DNA from 2 places in the Moritella viscosa genome. Region 1 is predicted to be linked to the other one. Evidence: predicted binding sites of a transcription regulator. Region 1 holds the regulator's gene; the other holds the start of a gene.
The links. Region 1 encodes sigma-54, which starts transcription at its own class of promoters, with help from an activator protein. Its sites were predicted from a motif close to GTTGGCACGNNNNTNGNNT; they were not measured.
Positions count from the first base shown of each region.

Region 2: BT797_RS09895 (NarK family nitrate/nitrite MFS transporter) is a predicted target of sigma-54. The motif match lies at 2,062-2,080, and genes of this name have one in related genera.

Region 1 covers NZ_FPLG01000088.1:114,394-122,046, forward strand. Annotated here, with positions in the region: gene BT797_RS12620 (calcium/sodium antiporter) at 1-741, shown strand, start outside; gene BT797_RS12625 (KpsF/GutQ family sugar-phosphate isomerase) at 789-1,760, shown strand; gene kdsC (3-deoxy-manno-octulosonate-8-phosphatase KdsC) at 1,762-2,310, shown strand; gene lptC (LPS export ABC transporter periplasmic protein LptC) at 2,307-2,867, shown strand; gene lptA (lipopolysaccharide transport periplasmic protein LptA) at 2,890-3,351, shown strand; gene lptB (LPS export ABC transporter ATP-binding protein) at 3,367-4,092, shown strand; gene BT797_RS12650 (RNA polymerase factor sigma-54) at 4,143-5,654, shown strand; gene hpf (ribosome hibernation promoting factor) at 5,686-5,973, shown strand; gene rapZ (RNase adapter RapZ) at 6,175-7,038, shown strand; gene mgtE (magnesium transporter) at 7,184-7,653, shown strand, end outside.
Region 2 covers NZ_FPLG01000059.1:248-7,900, forward strand. Annotated here, with positions in the region: gene BT797_RS09890 (glycine cleavage system transcriptional repressor) at 1-416, shown strand, start outside; gene BT797_RS09895 (NarK family nitrate/nitrite MFS transporter) at 544-2,004, opposite strand; gene BT797_RS09900 (PstS family phosphate ABC transporter substrate-binding protein) at 2,328-3,305, opposite strand; gene phoR (phosphate regulon sensor histidine kinase PhoR) at 3,605-4,903, opposite strand; gene phoB (phosphate regulon transcriptional regulator PhoB) at 4,926-5,612, opposite strand; gene rdgC (recombination-associated protein RdgC) at 6,010-6,927, shown strand; gene BT797_RS09920 (Na/Pi cotransporter family protein) at 7,296-7,653, shown strand, end outside.

The sequences.
Region 1 (7,653 bases):
TCTAATATTACCAACATCACCTTAGTATTAGGTATCACCGCATTAATAAAGCCACTGCTCGTAGGCTCAGCAACAATCCGTCGCGAGATCCCGATGGTATTAATTACCACACTACTGGCAGGTGTTGTACTATGGGATTTAAAACTAGAAATGTACGAAGGCGTGATTTTATTATTACTTTTCTTTATTACTATCATCACCTTAACTATCCTAGCATTAAAACGTCCAAGTAATGATCCGCTTATCCAAGAACATAATGATGAAGTACCTGAAGGTGTGCCAACCTGGAAAGCGGTTGCTTGGTTAGTCTTCGGCATGATTGCATTACCTGTCAGTTCACATTTTCTTGTTGGCTCAGCCGTTGTTATTGCACAGTATTTTGGCATGAGTGATTTAGTGATCGGCCTGACTATTATTGCTATTGGAACTAGCCTACCTGAACTCGCCGCATCCGTAACAGGTGTACTTAAAGGTGAAGATGACCTTGCTATTGGTAATATCATTGGTTCTAATATATTCAACATTTTAGCCGTATTATCACTACCTGGTATTTTAGCTCCGGGCATGATTGACCCGGCAATTATTAGTCGTGATTTCTATTATATGCTTGGCGCGACGGTGTTAATTCTGGTGATGGCAATGAGCTTTAGAGGCCGTCCAGGACGTATTACTCGTGTTGAAGGTGCCATTTTACTCGCTGGTTTTATTGCGTATCAATTCATTATATTTAGTAGCATTTAATGCTGTTTAATCTCAATATTAAACAATATTTTCATTAGGGAGTAACCATGTCGAGTCAGTTTAACTATTGCCAAAGCGCGCTTAATGTCATTAACACGGAAGCGGCAGCGATTTCTCAATTGAGCCAATATATTGATGCCACGTTTACCGCGACTTGTGAATTATTAATCGCATGTAAAGGCAAAGTCATTGTGACTGGCATGGGTAAATCAGGGCATATCGCTAATAAAATTGCCGCGACATTAGCCAGTACAGGAACCCCTGCGTTCTTTGTACATCCTGCCGAAGCAAGCCATGGTGATCTTGGTATGATTGAACGTGGTGATGTGGTTATTGCGTTATCTAATTCAGGTGAATCAGATGAAATTCTAGCATTATATCCGGTGCTTAAACGCTTAAGCATTCCTATTATTGCAATGACAGGTAGTACTAATTCAACCATGGCGCGCGAAGCAAAAATTAGTTTATGTATTAAAGTTGATAAAGAAGCTTGCCCACTGGGATTAGCACCGACATCGAGTACCACAGCAAGCCTAGTGATGGGTGATGCTATCGCAGTGGCCTTACTCGAAGCAAAAGGGTTTACCGCAAATGATTTTGCACTATCTCATCCCGGCGGTAGCCTAGGCAGAAAATTATTATTACGTATTTCAGACATTATGCATAAAGGTGACGACGTACCAAGCGTACAACAAACCGAGACTATCTCTGACGCACTATTAGAAGTCTCTCGCAAAGGTCTTGGTATGACGGCTGTTAATGACGGGACTAAGCTAGTTGGTATTTTCACAGATGGTGATTTACGCCGTATCCTTGATGCACGTATAGATATTCACCAAACCCCAATCAGTGAAGTAATGACACACAGATGTGTTACTATTAATGGACATATCTTGGCTGCAGAAGCCCTTGCCGTCATGGAAAACAAAAAAGTTAACGGTTTAATTGTCATCAATGAACAACAAGAGCCCGTCGGCGCCTTCAACATGCATGACTTACTACGCGCAGGTGTACTATAAAATGATTAATACATTATACGGCCCAATCTCACAAGACATCTTAACCAAAGCAAAAACATTAAAACTGCTCATTTGTGATATAGATGGCGTTTTTTCTGATGGCCGCGTATACATGGGTAACGACGGTGAAGAACTAAAAGCCTTTCACACTCGCGATGGTTTTGGCGTAAAATCACTCCTTAATGCCGATATCGAAGTTGCTGTGATCACTGGCCGTCAATCCACGATTGTAGCTAACCGTATGCAAGGTTTAGGTGTTAAACATATCTATCAAGGCCAAGACAATAAAGTCATCGCATTTAATATGCTGATCGAAGAACTAAAAATATCGCCAGAGCATGTTGGTTATATTGGTGATGACGTTATTGATTTACCGGTAATGAATCTTTGTGGACTCAGCGTTGCCGTTGCCGATGCCCACCCCCTTGTTAAAAAAAGTGCCGACTTTAGCACCTCCATTCGCGGTGGTTTTGGTGCTGTAAGAGAATTAGCAGATCTAATTCTATTGGCCAAAGGGATTTTAGACCAAGCACAGGGCACCTCTGTATGAGTCGTCAAAATATGGGGTTTGTGGTCCTTTTTCTTTGTGCGCTTGGCATTTGGCGTTTTTTTTCACCTGATGACGAGTCTACAACTGCAACGTCAACCGAATATCAGCCTGATTTCACTGCTCAAATTCTACGTAGCGTTGAGTTTAGTACTGAAGGAAAAATTATACGTCGCATTTTTGCAGATAGCATGGAGCATTATGGTGAGTTAGGCATGACAATGTTTACTAACCCCGTTATTATTATTTATGATGAAAATGCGCAAGCGACATGGAAAATCCAAGCAAAAGAAGGTAACTTCAGTAGTGACGATGTAGCAACACTACGAAATGATGTTGTTATCAAAAACATGAACAAAAATGATTATATTGATGTTATAACTACCAGTTATTTACAATTAGAGCTTGCCAAAAACTTGGTGCGTAGCGATCAATTGATTACCATTTCAGGGGACTTATTTCATCAAACAGGTGTCGGACTTGAAGGTGATTTAAAGCAAGAATACATGACAATCCTTAAGCAAGTTGAAGCGATTTATACTAATGATGAAAAAATATAAAGTTTTACTATTAACATTATTCATGAGTAATTCAGCTCTCGCATTAGAGTCTGATTTTAAAGAAAATGTTGTCGTTAATTCCAAACGTCAAGAAGTATTTATTAAAGAGAACCGAGTAATATTTTATGACAGTGTAGTGGTTACTCAGGGGACGATATTAATAAATGCCGATAAACTCACGGTATTAAGCTCGGGCGAAAAAGGCACAGAAGTAATGATTGCCACAGGGTCGCCAGCTACTTTTTATCAAGAGCTTGATGACGGTAAAAAAATTAAGGCCGAATCTGATGAGATCCGCTACGAACTGGGTAAAAAACGCTTAACTTTGTCAAAAAATGCACGTTTACGCCAAGCTGATAGCGAAGTTAAAAGTGACAAGATCATCTACCAAATTGACAAACAAGAAATGATAGCCGAAAGCGGCAAGCATGAATCCGATCGAGTGATCACTATTTTCACTCCTGAAGACAACAAAACTAATTAGAGTAAATGAATTCATATGGCACGTTTAAAAGTATCACACTTAGCAAAAAGTTATAACAAACGAAAAGTTGTGTCAGATGTGAGTCTCGAAGTTGAATCAGGCCAAATTGTTGGTTTACTTGGGCCTAATGGCGCAGGTAAAACCACCACCTTTTACATGGTAGTTGGTTTGGTTAAGCGAGATCATGGACAAATCTTCATTGATGACCAAGAATTAACGCATGAGCCAATGCACATTCGTGCACAACAAGGTATTGGTTACTTACCCCAAGAAGCATCTATTTTTCGTCGTTTATCGGTAACGAAAAATATCATGGCAATCTTAGAGTTACGAACTGAACTAACGCGTTTCGAACGTGAAGAAAAGTTAGAAGAATTATTAGAAGAATTTCATATCACCCATATTCGCGATAGTTTAGGAATGAGCTTATCGGGTGGTGAACGCCGCCGCGTTGAGATTGCCCGCGCACTCGCAGCAGATCCAAAGTTTATTTTATTAGATGAACCGTTTGCTGGCGTTGATCCAATCTCGGTTGGTGATATTAAAAAAATTATTCAACATCTGCGAGATCGTGGTTTAGGGGTATTAATTACCGACCATAACGTACGTGAGACGCTCGATGTATGTGAACACTCTTATATTGTGAGCCATGGACATTTGATCGCATCAGGTACTTCTGAAGAGATTTTATCCAACGAAAAAGTAAAAGAAGTATACCTTGGAGATCAATTCCGACTATAGTTTGATATTGATACGTTACCGCATTAAGGAAGAGAGAGAGTAGTCGTTAGATGAAGCCATCATTACAACTTCGTATGAGTCAATCTCTGGCAATGACGCCACAGTTGCAACAAGCGATTCGATTATTACAATTATCGACCTTGGAGTTACAACAAGAGATTCAAGAAGCATTAGACAGTAATCCGCTACTGGAACAAGAAGATCCCAATACAGCTCAGCCAAATGGTGCAGAAAGTAGCGATGAGCATAATCTGGATAATAACGACACTGTTACCGATGCCAGCCAAATAGAAGTGAGTGATGCGCTCGCCAGTGAAGCAATGCCAGATGAACTACCTAATGACAGTAATTGGGATGATGTCTACACTCCTCAAATACAGACTCACGGCAGTGCGGGTGGCGGTATTGATGGCTTAGACCAAGTCTATCAAGGTGAGACTAGCGAAGGCTTATATGAGCATCTCATGTGGCAAATGGAATTAACCCCCTTTACTGACACTGATCGTGCTATTGCTGTTGCGATTATTGATGGCATTGATGATCATGGTTACCTTAATCAGACTTGTGAAGATATCCTGTCTAGCGTCAATAGCGATCACCAAGAACTCAGCGACAGTAGCAGTAGTGAAGAACAAATTGAATTAGATGAAATCGAAGCTGTATTGAAGCGTATTCAGCATTTCGATCCCATCGGCGTTGCTGCGCGCTCATTACAAGAATGTTTATTGATCCAACTCCAGCATTTACCTAAAAACACACCTTGGTTAACAGAATGTCAGCAAATAATTCAGTCTCACATGGATTTATTGGGCAATCGCGACTACCGTCAATTAAGCCGTAAGACAAAATTAAAAGAACCACAACTTAAAGAGATCATGCAATTAATACAGAGTCTAGAACCCAGACCTGGCAACGTAATTGATCAGACTGAAGGGCTGTATGTTATTCCCGATGTTTTAGTAAAGAAAAAAAATAATCAATGGGTAGTAGAGTTAAATCCTGACATTGTGCCAAGATTAAAAGTGAACAATGAATATTCAAACTTGTCGACAGGCAATCGTAATAGCAGCGACGGGCAGTTTATTCGAACCCATGTACAAGAAGCTAAATGGTTTATTAAAAGCTTAGAAAGCCGTAATGAAACCTTACTAAAAGTAACGAAAAGTATTGTTCAACGCCAAGTTGATTTCTTTGAATATGGCGATGAAGCCATGAAACCTATGGTTTTAAATGATATTGCCGAAGAAGTGGAGATGCACGAGTCAACGATTTCACGGGTAACAACGCAGAAGTTTATGCATACACCACGTGGTATTTTTGAACTTAAATTTTTCTTTTCAAGCCATGTCAGTACTGACAATGGCGGAGAATGTTCATCAACCGCTATTCGTGCATTAATAAAAAAATTGGTCGCGGCAGAAAATGCCATTAAACCATTAAGTGACAGCAAGATTGCTGATTTACTTGCTGATCAAGGTATCAAAGTGGCTAGACGTACGATTGCAAAATATCGAGAGGCACTAAGTATACCACCGTCTAATCAGCGTAAAAGCCTATTATAGGGCTAATCCAACCTTCATAGGGGAGACATATATGCAAATTAATTTAACCGGTAGACATGTAAACATTACAGACTCACTGAAAGATTACGTTGATAGCAAGTTTTCCAAATTAGAACGGCATTTTGATCATATAAACAATATTCATGTGATTTTAAATGTTGAAAAATTACTTCAAATTGCAGAAGCAAAAATACATTTAAATGGGGGTGAGATCTTTGCCGTGCATGAACACAATGACATGTATGCCGCAATTGATGGCTTAATGGATAAGCTCGATCGCCAAGTGATTAAGCATAAAGAGAAGTTGATTCGCCATTAATTTTAACCTCGCCACAAATAACCTAAAGGAAAACCATTTTTCCTTTAGGTATTAATGCTTCTGACATAATTAAAACATATCATATCCAAATCAATTGCGGGATAATGACCCCATTATTTTATATCGCTGTAAGTTTTAAATTAGCAACCTAGTGTTGACTATGGTCACGATATATTTACTGCGCAGATGTGAGGACAAAAGATGAAATTAATAATAGTCAGCGGCCAATCAGGGTCCGGAAAATCCATTGCATTACGCGTACTTGAAGATCTAGGCTACTATTGCGTAGATAACCTGCCAGTAAAATTACTACCGCAACTTCTACAAACCTTAAATGACCAAACCGAAAAAATGGCTGTGAGTATTGATGTCCGTAACTTACCAACAGAAAAAAAAGAATTAAACGACATCATTGCTGAGTTAAGAGCGAGCACCGAGTTAACTAGTTTATTTCTTGATACCAATAAATCTGTGCTCATCAAACGTTATAGTGAAACCAGACGTCTTCACCCTCTCACAAAAGACGAACTATCCCTATCGCAAGCCATTGAAATAGAAGAGAAACGATTAAGCCCTTTAGCTTTACTCGCTGATTTAAAAATCGATACTACTGAACTCAACATTCATGAACTTAGTGAACAAATTAAAGAACGCATTTTAGGAAAGAAAAACAACCAACTTGTCTTAGTATTTCAATCGTTTGGTTTTAAACATGGCCTACCTATGGATGCCGATTATGTATTTGATGTCCGTTTTCTACCAAATCCCCATTGGATCCCTGAATTAAAACCTTATACAGGTCTTGATGAACCAGTTATTAAATACCTGAGTCAACAACCTGATGTAATGAGCTTTTCCCAACAAATTGAAAACTTACTCACGACTTGGTTACCAATGTTAGAAAAAAACAACCGCAGTTATGTCACAGTTGCTATCGGTTGTACAGGTGGCCAACATCGTTCAGTATTCATTGCTGAACAATTAGCAAAGAGCTTTAAACTACAAAATCGTGTAGTGCAAACTCGCCATCAAACCTTAGAAAAAAACAAACATAAAATTAGCTAGGACTCATTTGCAATGGCTTTAACAATCTATACAGTTAATTATTATACTTTATTGTTAATGCTGATTATAAATACAGATTAAGCTAGAATTACGCAGCACCAGCGAGCAAGGTCTTGCAGAAGAATGATAAGAATGGGGACTACATATGCCAGAAAAGATGGAGCATGACAGCACACACCTACGTTTAAGCGAAGTGAACGAAGCACTTGATAGTGGTATGTTTGTTCACGTGAAACGAATGCTCTACCAAACTCCCCCTTGTGATATTGCGTTATTACTGGAATCATCACCACCAGCTTGTCGTAAAGTACTGTGGCGTTTGACCGACTCAGAAATGCAGGGTGAGATCCTTGACGAACTTAATGAAGATGCCAAAACCAGTATTCTCAAAATGATGGATACGGAATCCCTTGTTGCTGCAACAGAAGGTTTAGATACCGATGATTTAGCAAATATACTCCGTAGTTTACCAGACAGTATCTATCAAGAAGTTATCACCCAAATGGATACTCAGGATCGGCAACGTTTAGAAACCGCGATGGCGTATCCAGAAGATACTGCAGGCAGTATCATGGACACAGACACAATTACTTTAAGACCTGATGTGACTGTCGA
Region 2 (7,653 bases), on a different contig from region 1:
GAAACTGGTTAGCAAGTAACATGAGTGAGCTAGCAGGACAATTTGCAGGCATTTTACAAATTTCAGTAGAAGATGAATATTACCGCGATTTATGTGAAGCATTAAGCCTGATCCCAGGCCTTACCATAAATTTCGCCGAAGGTAAAAATCAAAGTATTTGGAAAAAGTCACCCTGCCTTATTATCCAAGATAACGACCGTCCGGGAATTATCAACGAAATATCTAAGATATTAACGCAGCACGGTATTGAGTTAAAAGCGATAACAACACACAGTAAAGATCTGTGGCAGTCTGATAACAACCGTTTTTATGCCAAACTTAAACTGGCACTGCCTGAGACCCTAGACCATGATATGTTTAATGGTGACTTAGCAAAAATATCACCAACCTTAATTACTGAAATGACAGAAGCATAAGTAAGTAAATAAGTAAATCGTTATATAAAAATGGCGCCATTATCAACTATGATAATGGCGCCGCATTCAACTCTGTCACACTTTCGTCATAAAATATATCTAACGATATTTTAGTTGCTAAGCATATTTATGACACATTAATTAACGTCACTTTACCGTCTTCATCTACCTCTGCAATATGACCTTTTGGCTCTTCCATTAATAACAAAGCAATAAAGCCGACTATCGCCGTGATTGCAATTGCATAAAAGAATACTTGCGTGGATACGATCGAATACAACGTTAAATAGAATACTGCCCCCACATTACCATAGGCACCAGTCATGCCCGCGATTTGCCCCGTTAAACGACGTTTGATCAATGGTACTGCAGCAAATACAGCCCCTTCACCTGCTTGCACGAAGAATGAACATGCCATTGCAGTTGCAATAGCAAGAGGCAGTGACCACGCAGCTGTAATTTGTGACATCGCATAGTAACCAACGGCTAAACCAGCGGTTAAAATTAATAATGTTTTCTTACGACCAAAGCGATCACTGATCCAACCGCCACCTGGGCGAGACATCAGATTCATAAAGGCGTAAGACGCTGCAACCATACCTGCTTCCGTCATCCCAAGTCCGAATGTTTCTGCAAAAAATAATGGCAACATAGAAACAACCGCTAACTCAGAACCAAATGTAGAAAAATACAAAACGTTAAGTACAGCCACTTGCTTAAACTTATAACGTTCAATTTCAGGCACGTCTTTAACAAAAATATCGCTATTTACTTGGTATGTTTTCCAGCAATCAAGAACATACAGTACACCTAAACCTACATAGATAGAGTGAGTGGTGGTTTCAGTGAACATGCCGATTTGTAATAATTTCCACGCTAATAAGCCAAGCGTCAAATACATAGGTAGTTTCATGATCAGCAGTAAATAAAAATCACCTTTACTGGTCACTTCCATTGCTCCGCCTTTTTTAGGACGGAAATAAGTCGCACCTTTAGGTGTATCAGTGACGTTGAAGTAATACACAACACTAAATACCAAGCTCATTAAACCTGTAATAGCAATCGCATAACGCCAGCCATCTTCACCACCAAACAATAATGCAATTGTCGGTAATGTGAATGCAGCTGCTGCGGAACCAAAGTTACCCCAACCACCATAAATACCTTCTGCGGTACCTAACTCATTGGCAGGAAACCATTCACTGACAATGCGAATACCAACAACAAAACCCGCACCAATCAGACCCATCATGAAACGCGCTATAGCTAATTGTTCAAAGGTCGTCGCCATTGCAAACATAAAGCAGGGAATGGAACAGACTGCTAATAATGTAGAGTAAACAATTCGAGGTCCGTATTTATCGGTTAACATGCCAATAATAACGCGTGCAGGAATCGTTAATGCTACATTAAGAATAAGTAAGGTTTTCACTTCTTCTGTGGTTAAACCTAAACTGTCTTTAATCGCTAACATTAATGGAGCAGCATTAAACCAGACCACAAACGTAATAAAAAATGCCATCCACGATAAGTGTAAGGTTTTCATCTTCCCTGAAAAAGACAATATATTAAATTTTTCTTGTCCCATAAAAATTCCCTCTAAGATATAAAAACAAAGTTTAAAAAATTTATCTTATCTAGAACAAAGCAATACTAAGGCCAACTTAACAAAACCAGATTAAAACATTTATTATCAAACACTTAACACATTAAAACCATGATGTTATAGACTGGGGGTGGAATATTTGCACCAATATGGTGACTAAATGTGAGCAATGTATCATTTTTCGAGCAAAACCCCCAAGGTTGCACATGCTTCGAACAAGCCTACAGCCTCATTTTATTTTATACCAAAAAGCAAAAAGCCCGCTAGATAGCGAGCTTTGAATCATTTAACCTATGTAAATCGTATTACAGTGTAATACCTGCTTTCTTTAGGTCTTTTGATGTAACTGAGTTAGGTAGTGGAATATAGCCATCTTTAGCTACGATCTTCTGACCCTGTTTCGATAATATCAGTTTTAAGAACTCAGTTTGCATTGGAGATAATGCTTTGTTCGGGCTCTTATTAATGTAAACGTATAGGTAACGAGACAATGGGTATTTACCTGAAGCAGCGTTATCTAACGATGCTTCGATGTAGTGAGTCCCTTTTTTAGCTAAAGGTACAGCACGAACACCCGATGTTTTGTAACCGATACCTGAGTAACCGATTGCATTAAGTGATGATGAAACCGACTGTACAACAGACGCTGAACCAGGTTGCTCATTTACGTTATTTTTAAAGTCACCTTTACACAGTGCTTTCTTCTTAAAGTAACCATAAGTACCCGATACTGAGTTACGACCAAATAATTGGATATCTCGCTCAGCCCAAGAACCTTGTAACCCTAGCTCACCCCAACGTTCAACACGCTTCGCTTCACCACATTTTAGTGTGCTTGAGAAAATTGCATCAACATCGGCAATACTTAAACCTTTAATTGGGTTATCTTTGTGCACGAATACCGCAAGTGCATCGATAGCAACACGAATTGCGGTAGGCTTGTAACCGTAACGTTTTTCAAACGCTTCAATTTCTTTAGACTTCATCTTACGGCTCATTGGACCGAACTGCGAAGTACCTTCTGTTAGTGCCGGCGGTGCAGTAGAAGAACCAGCCGCTTGAATTTGTACGTTAACACTTGGGTAAGTATGTTTGAATTCTTCAGCCCACAACGTCATCATGTTTGCTAATGTATCTGAACCAACTGTAGATAGGTTACCCGAGATACCACTTACTTTTTGATACTCAGGTAATTTAGGGTCTAGTCCTGCTGCAAATGCGCTTTGTGAAGCGATTGCTGTCATTGATATCCCTAATGCTACAACAATTTGTTTAATATTCATTTTTACTTCTCCAAGTATAATTTTATTTTGTGTCTATAACTACAGGTATATAAGCTTTGTATTTAGTGTCCACGACTACAAGTAATATAAGCTTACATCTCGTTTCTGTGACTATAAGTATTCAATAAACTGATGACAATAATATGAATGAAACATGACGGTTTGATGACAGTACACAAATTATTACAAATAAACACCCTACCAATTTCCATGCAGTATAAATTGATAGTAAAAAAAAGCCCATCACAATGGGATGGGCTCAGTGTAGTAACAATAGTACAGTAACAATCGTGGTAACGTTAATGGCGTTTTACATACGTTACTAACGGTAATGTAAATCGAAAGCAACTGCCTTTGTTCACTTTACTATCAATCTCTAACAAACTGTCATGATTGCTTAATACGTGTTTCACAATTGATAAACCAATACCAGAGCCACCAGAATCACGTGAACGCGCATCATCGACACGATAGAAACGCTCAGTTAAATGATGTACATGCTCGGCAGAAATACCATCGCCATTATCGGTCACACAGAATAAACCACCAGCGAGTGTATGCTTCCACTCAACGACCACTTTGCCGTCCGTAGGCGTATAACGCACCGCATTGTAGATCAAATTAGATACCGCACTACGTAATTGCGATTCATCACCCAGTGCAAACAAGCCATGTTCAATATGGAACTCAACCCTTAAGGCTTTATCTGCACCTAAAATCAATACCTCTTGCTCTAACATCGACAACATAAACGGTATATCGACTTGCTTTTCAAAGTCGACAGCCTGTGCAGCTTCAATACGAGACAAGGCTAACAATTGGTTCACCAACGAATCCATACGCCCAGTTTGTTCAGACATAACTTTGTGCGCCCGCGCAAACATTTTATCCGACTCATCAGGTTCAAGCATTTCCAGATAACCTTTTAATACAGTCAATGGCGTACGTAACTCATGAGAAACATTCCCCATAAAATTACGCCTGACTTGTTCCAGTTGACGCAGTTCAGTGACATCTCGAGCCACCAGCATCGATTGATCATCGGTATACGTCATCACACGAATTTCTAACGTTTTAGCATTATGTACTGGCGAGGTGATCTCTAACGGTTCTCGGTAATCTTTCGAATTTAAATATTGAATGAAATCCGGAGTTCTGATCAAATTACCAATATGTTGATGGGCATCTTCAGGCCACTTCAGGCCAATCATTTGTTGCGCTAATTTATTACACCACATAATGGAATAATCAGTATCCAACGCAACAACGGCATCCGGTAAGGCTTCCGCACCTTCACGAAAACGTCGTATAACCATACGCAATTCTTTACGCTTACGTTTATGTCGACGCTGCAAACGATAGATACCATTAAAAATGGATTCCCAGCTACCTTTACCTTCAGGCGGTGTCGCAGTCCGCGCAACCCATAACCACTGATGTAATATATATTGGCTACGATATAGCCAAACAACATGTGCAACAGTGGCGATGAGCATACTCAATGTAATATTATCAATAACTAAACCAACAAGAAAAAACGGGATATACCAATAAAGCAGTCGCCATAAGCCACCAACAAAAGCGTTCGTCTTATTCATATTGAAACTTCAACTCTCATGATTAACGTATTGAGAAGCGATAACCTGCACCACGCACTGTCTGCACATATTTATCATGTTCACTCGGTGTTAATGCTTTTCGAAGACGACGGATATGTACATCAACCGTGCGGTCTTCAACGTATACATTCATGCCCCAAACATTATCTAATAACTGCTCTCGACTATACACACGTTCTGGATGAGTCATAAAAAAGTGCAATAATTTAAATTCAGTCGGACCGATATCAATCACAGCCTCACCAGCAGAAACGCGGTGAGCAACAGGATCAAGCTGTAAACCACTAATATCAATAACTGTATCTTGAGTCATTGGCGCAACGCGACGCATTACCGCATTTAACCGAGCAATCAATTCTTTTGGTGAGAATGGTTTAGTGATGTAATCATCCGCCCCCACTTCCAAACCTTTCACCTTATCTTCCTCTTCACCACGTGCAGTTAACATCACGACAGGTATAGAGGATAAATGCGGTTGAGATTTTAGGTGCTTAATATATTTAATGCCACTACCACCAGGTAACATCCAATCTAATAAGATTAGATTAGGGTAAGGTTCAACAAGCCGCTCTACCGCCTCGTTATAATCCCCAGCTTCAACAACATCAAATCCCTTTTGTTCTAATGCAAAACACAGCATTTCACGGATCGCAAGTTCATCTTCAACTACTAAAATTCGCTTAGACACTTTAAATATCCTTTACTATTCTTCCCTTAATAACCGTCGCCAGTCAGTAAAAGATTTATATTTAAATGATGAAAGAACCACTTATCTTTCGACTTTAACTGAAAGTGATTATCAGCTCAATATGTTTCAGTATTATTACATTGATGAATTTTTTATTAAAAATACGATTAAGACCTAACAAATGTCATGAATCAGCTATCAATATAATTTTTAATTAATGTACTGATTTTAATAATTAAACTAAAAGTTAGAATAAAATACTTATCGCTTCAAATTAGCGTTATTCTATTAAATTAAGGTGTTGATTGATGGATGTTTAGCCACTAGGCAAACTTGTATTTCCAACATCCTTGAGTATACTGGTTATCCAAACAGTTGATACCAAGGTCCTGCTATAATGTGGTTTAAAAACTTACTAATTTATCGTTTCACTCGTCCATTTGAATTAGATATTGAACAACTTGAAACCAAGTTAGCTGATTTCCCTTTTACCCCTTGTGGTAGCCAAGATTTATCTAAGTTCGGCTGGATCAAACCACTGGGTAAATCTGGTCAGGCTTTAACGCACGGCATTACAGATAACATCCTAATCTGTGCGAAGAAAGAAGACAGAGTATTACCCGCATCGGTTGTCAAAGACATGCTACAAGAAAAAGTCGACACAATTGAAGCAGAGCAAGGTCGTGGCCTAAAGAAAAAAGAAAAAGATGCGCTAAAAGAAGATATCGTTCATCAGCTACTCCCACGTGCATTCCCACGTAGCAGCCAAACATTTGCTTGGATTTGTCCTTCACAAGATTTACTAGTGGTTGACGCATCAAGCGCTAAAAAAGCCGAAGATCTCATCGCCTTATTACGTAAGTGTGTGGGTAGTCTACCCGTTGTACCTGTTGCTTTAACCACACCAGCGGATGTAACCATGACTGAATGGTTAAATAACGGCAGTGCTACACCGGGTTTTGAACTGGGTGATGAAGCTGAATTACGTTCTGCACTTGAACACGGTGGTATTATCCGTTGTAAAGAGCAAGACTTAACCAGTGACGAAATCCAACACCATCTTAACGCAGATAAGTTAGTGACAAAATTAGCTTTAGATTGGAGTGAATCACTCTCTTTCTTACTTGGCGAAGACATGTCGGTAAAACGTCTTAAATTTAGTGATCTGATTAAAGAACAAAATGACGATGTAGCGACAGAAGATTATGCCGCTAAGTTTGATGCTGATTTTGCCTTAATGACAGGTGAGTTAATGCGTTTCATCCCAGAGCTAATCACAGCGTTAGGCGGTGAAGAAACAACAACGGCCAAATAATAGCTTTACAACGCAGTATACCTAAAATAGGTATGCTGCCCTCCAATTTTATGTCTCCCCCCCTACCTAACATGACAAGCCTGTCACAATTATTATTTTTCGTTCATAAAAACAACTGAATCAAGCTATTCAAGCCAGTAAAATAAAAATATAATTAAATAATAAGAAATTAGTAATCTTTAAAAAACATAAACTTAAATATTAATATTCATTTTTTATGACATTACAAAACCACTGTAATATTTCTGTCACAAAAGTTTGTTTTAATCCACCTCGTCAACTAACTGAAACAAATCTGTCATTCGATACAGATAAAACGGTACCTAGAGATGAAAAACAACGAAGCAATTGAATTGAACCCAAGCACAATGAAAAAAGTATTCAGCTGGGTAAGTGTAGCCGTATTGGTATACTTCGTATTAGTCGCAGTATCTACAGTAAGTGGAGGCTTTAAAATGTTCTCCGGTGGTAGCGCTGGTGCAGAACAAATTTTCGCTTTCGCAACTAATCCATTTGTCGCTTTACTATTGGGTATCCTAGTAACGGCATTAGTACAGTCTTCAAGTACGGTTACATCAGTAATTGTTGGTCTTGTTGCTGGCGGCCTACCAATTTCAATCGCAATCCCGATGGTAATGGGTGCAAACATGGGTACGACGATTACAAATACGTTCGTAAGCATGGGTCATATCCGTGACAAACAAGAATTCCAACGTGCATTCAGTG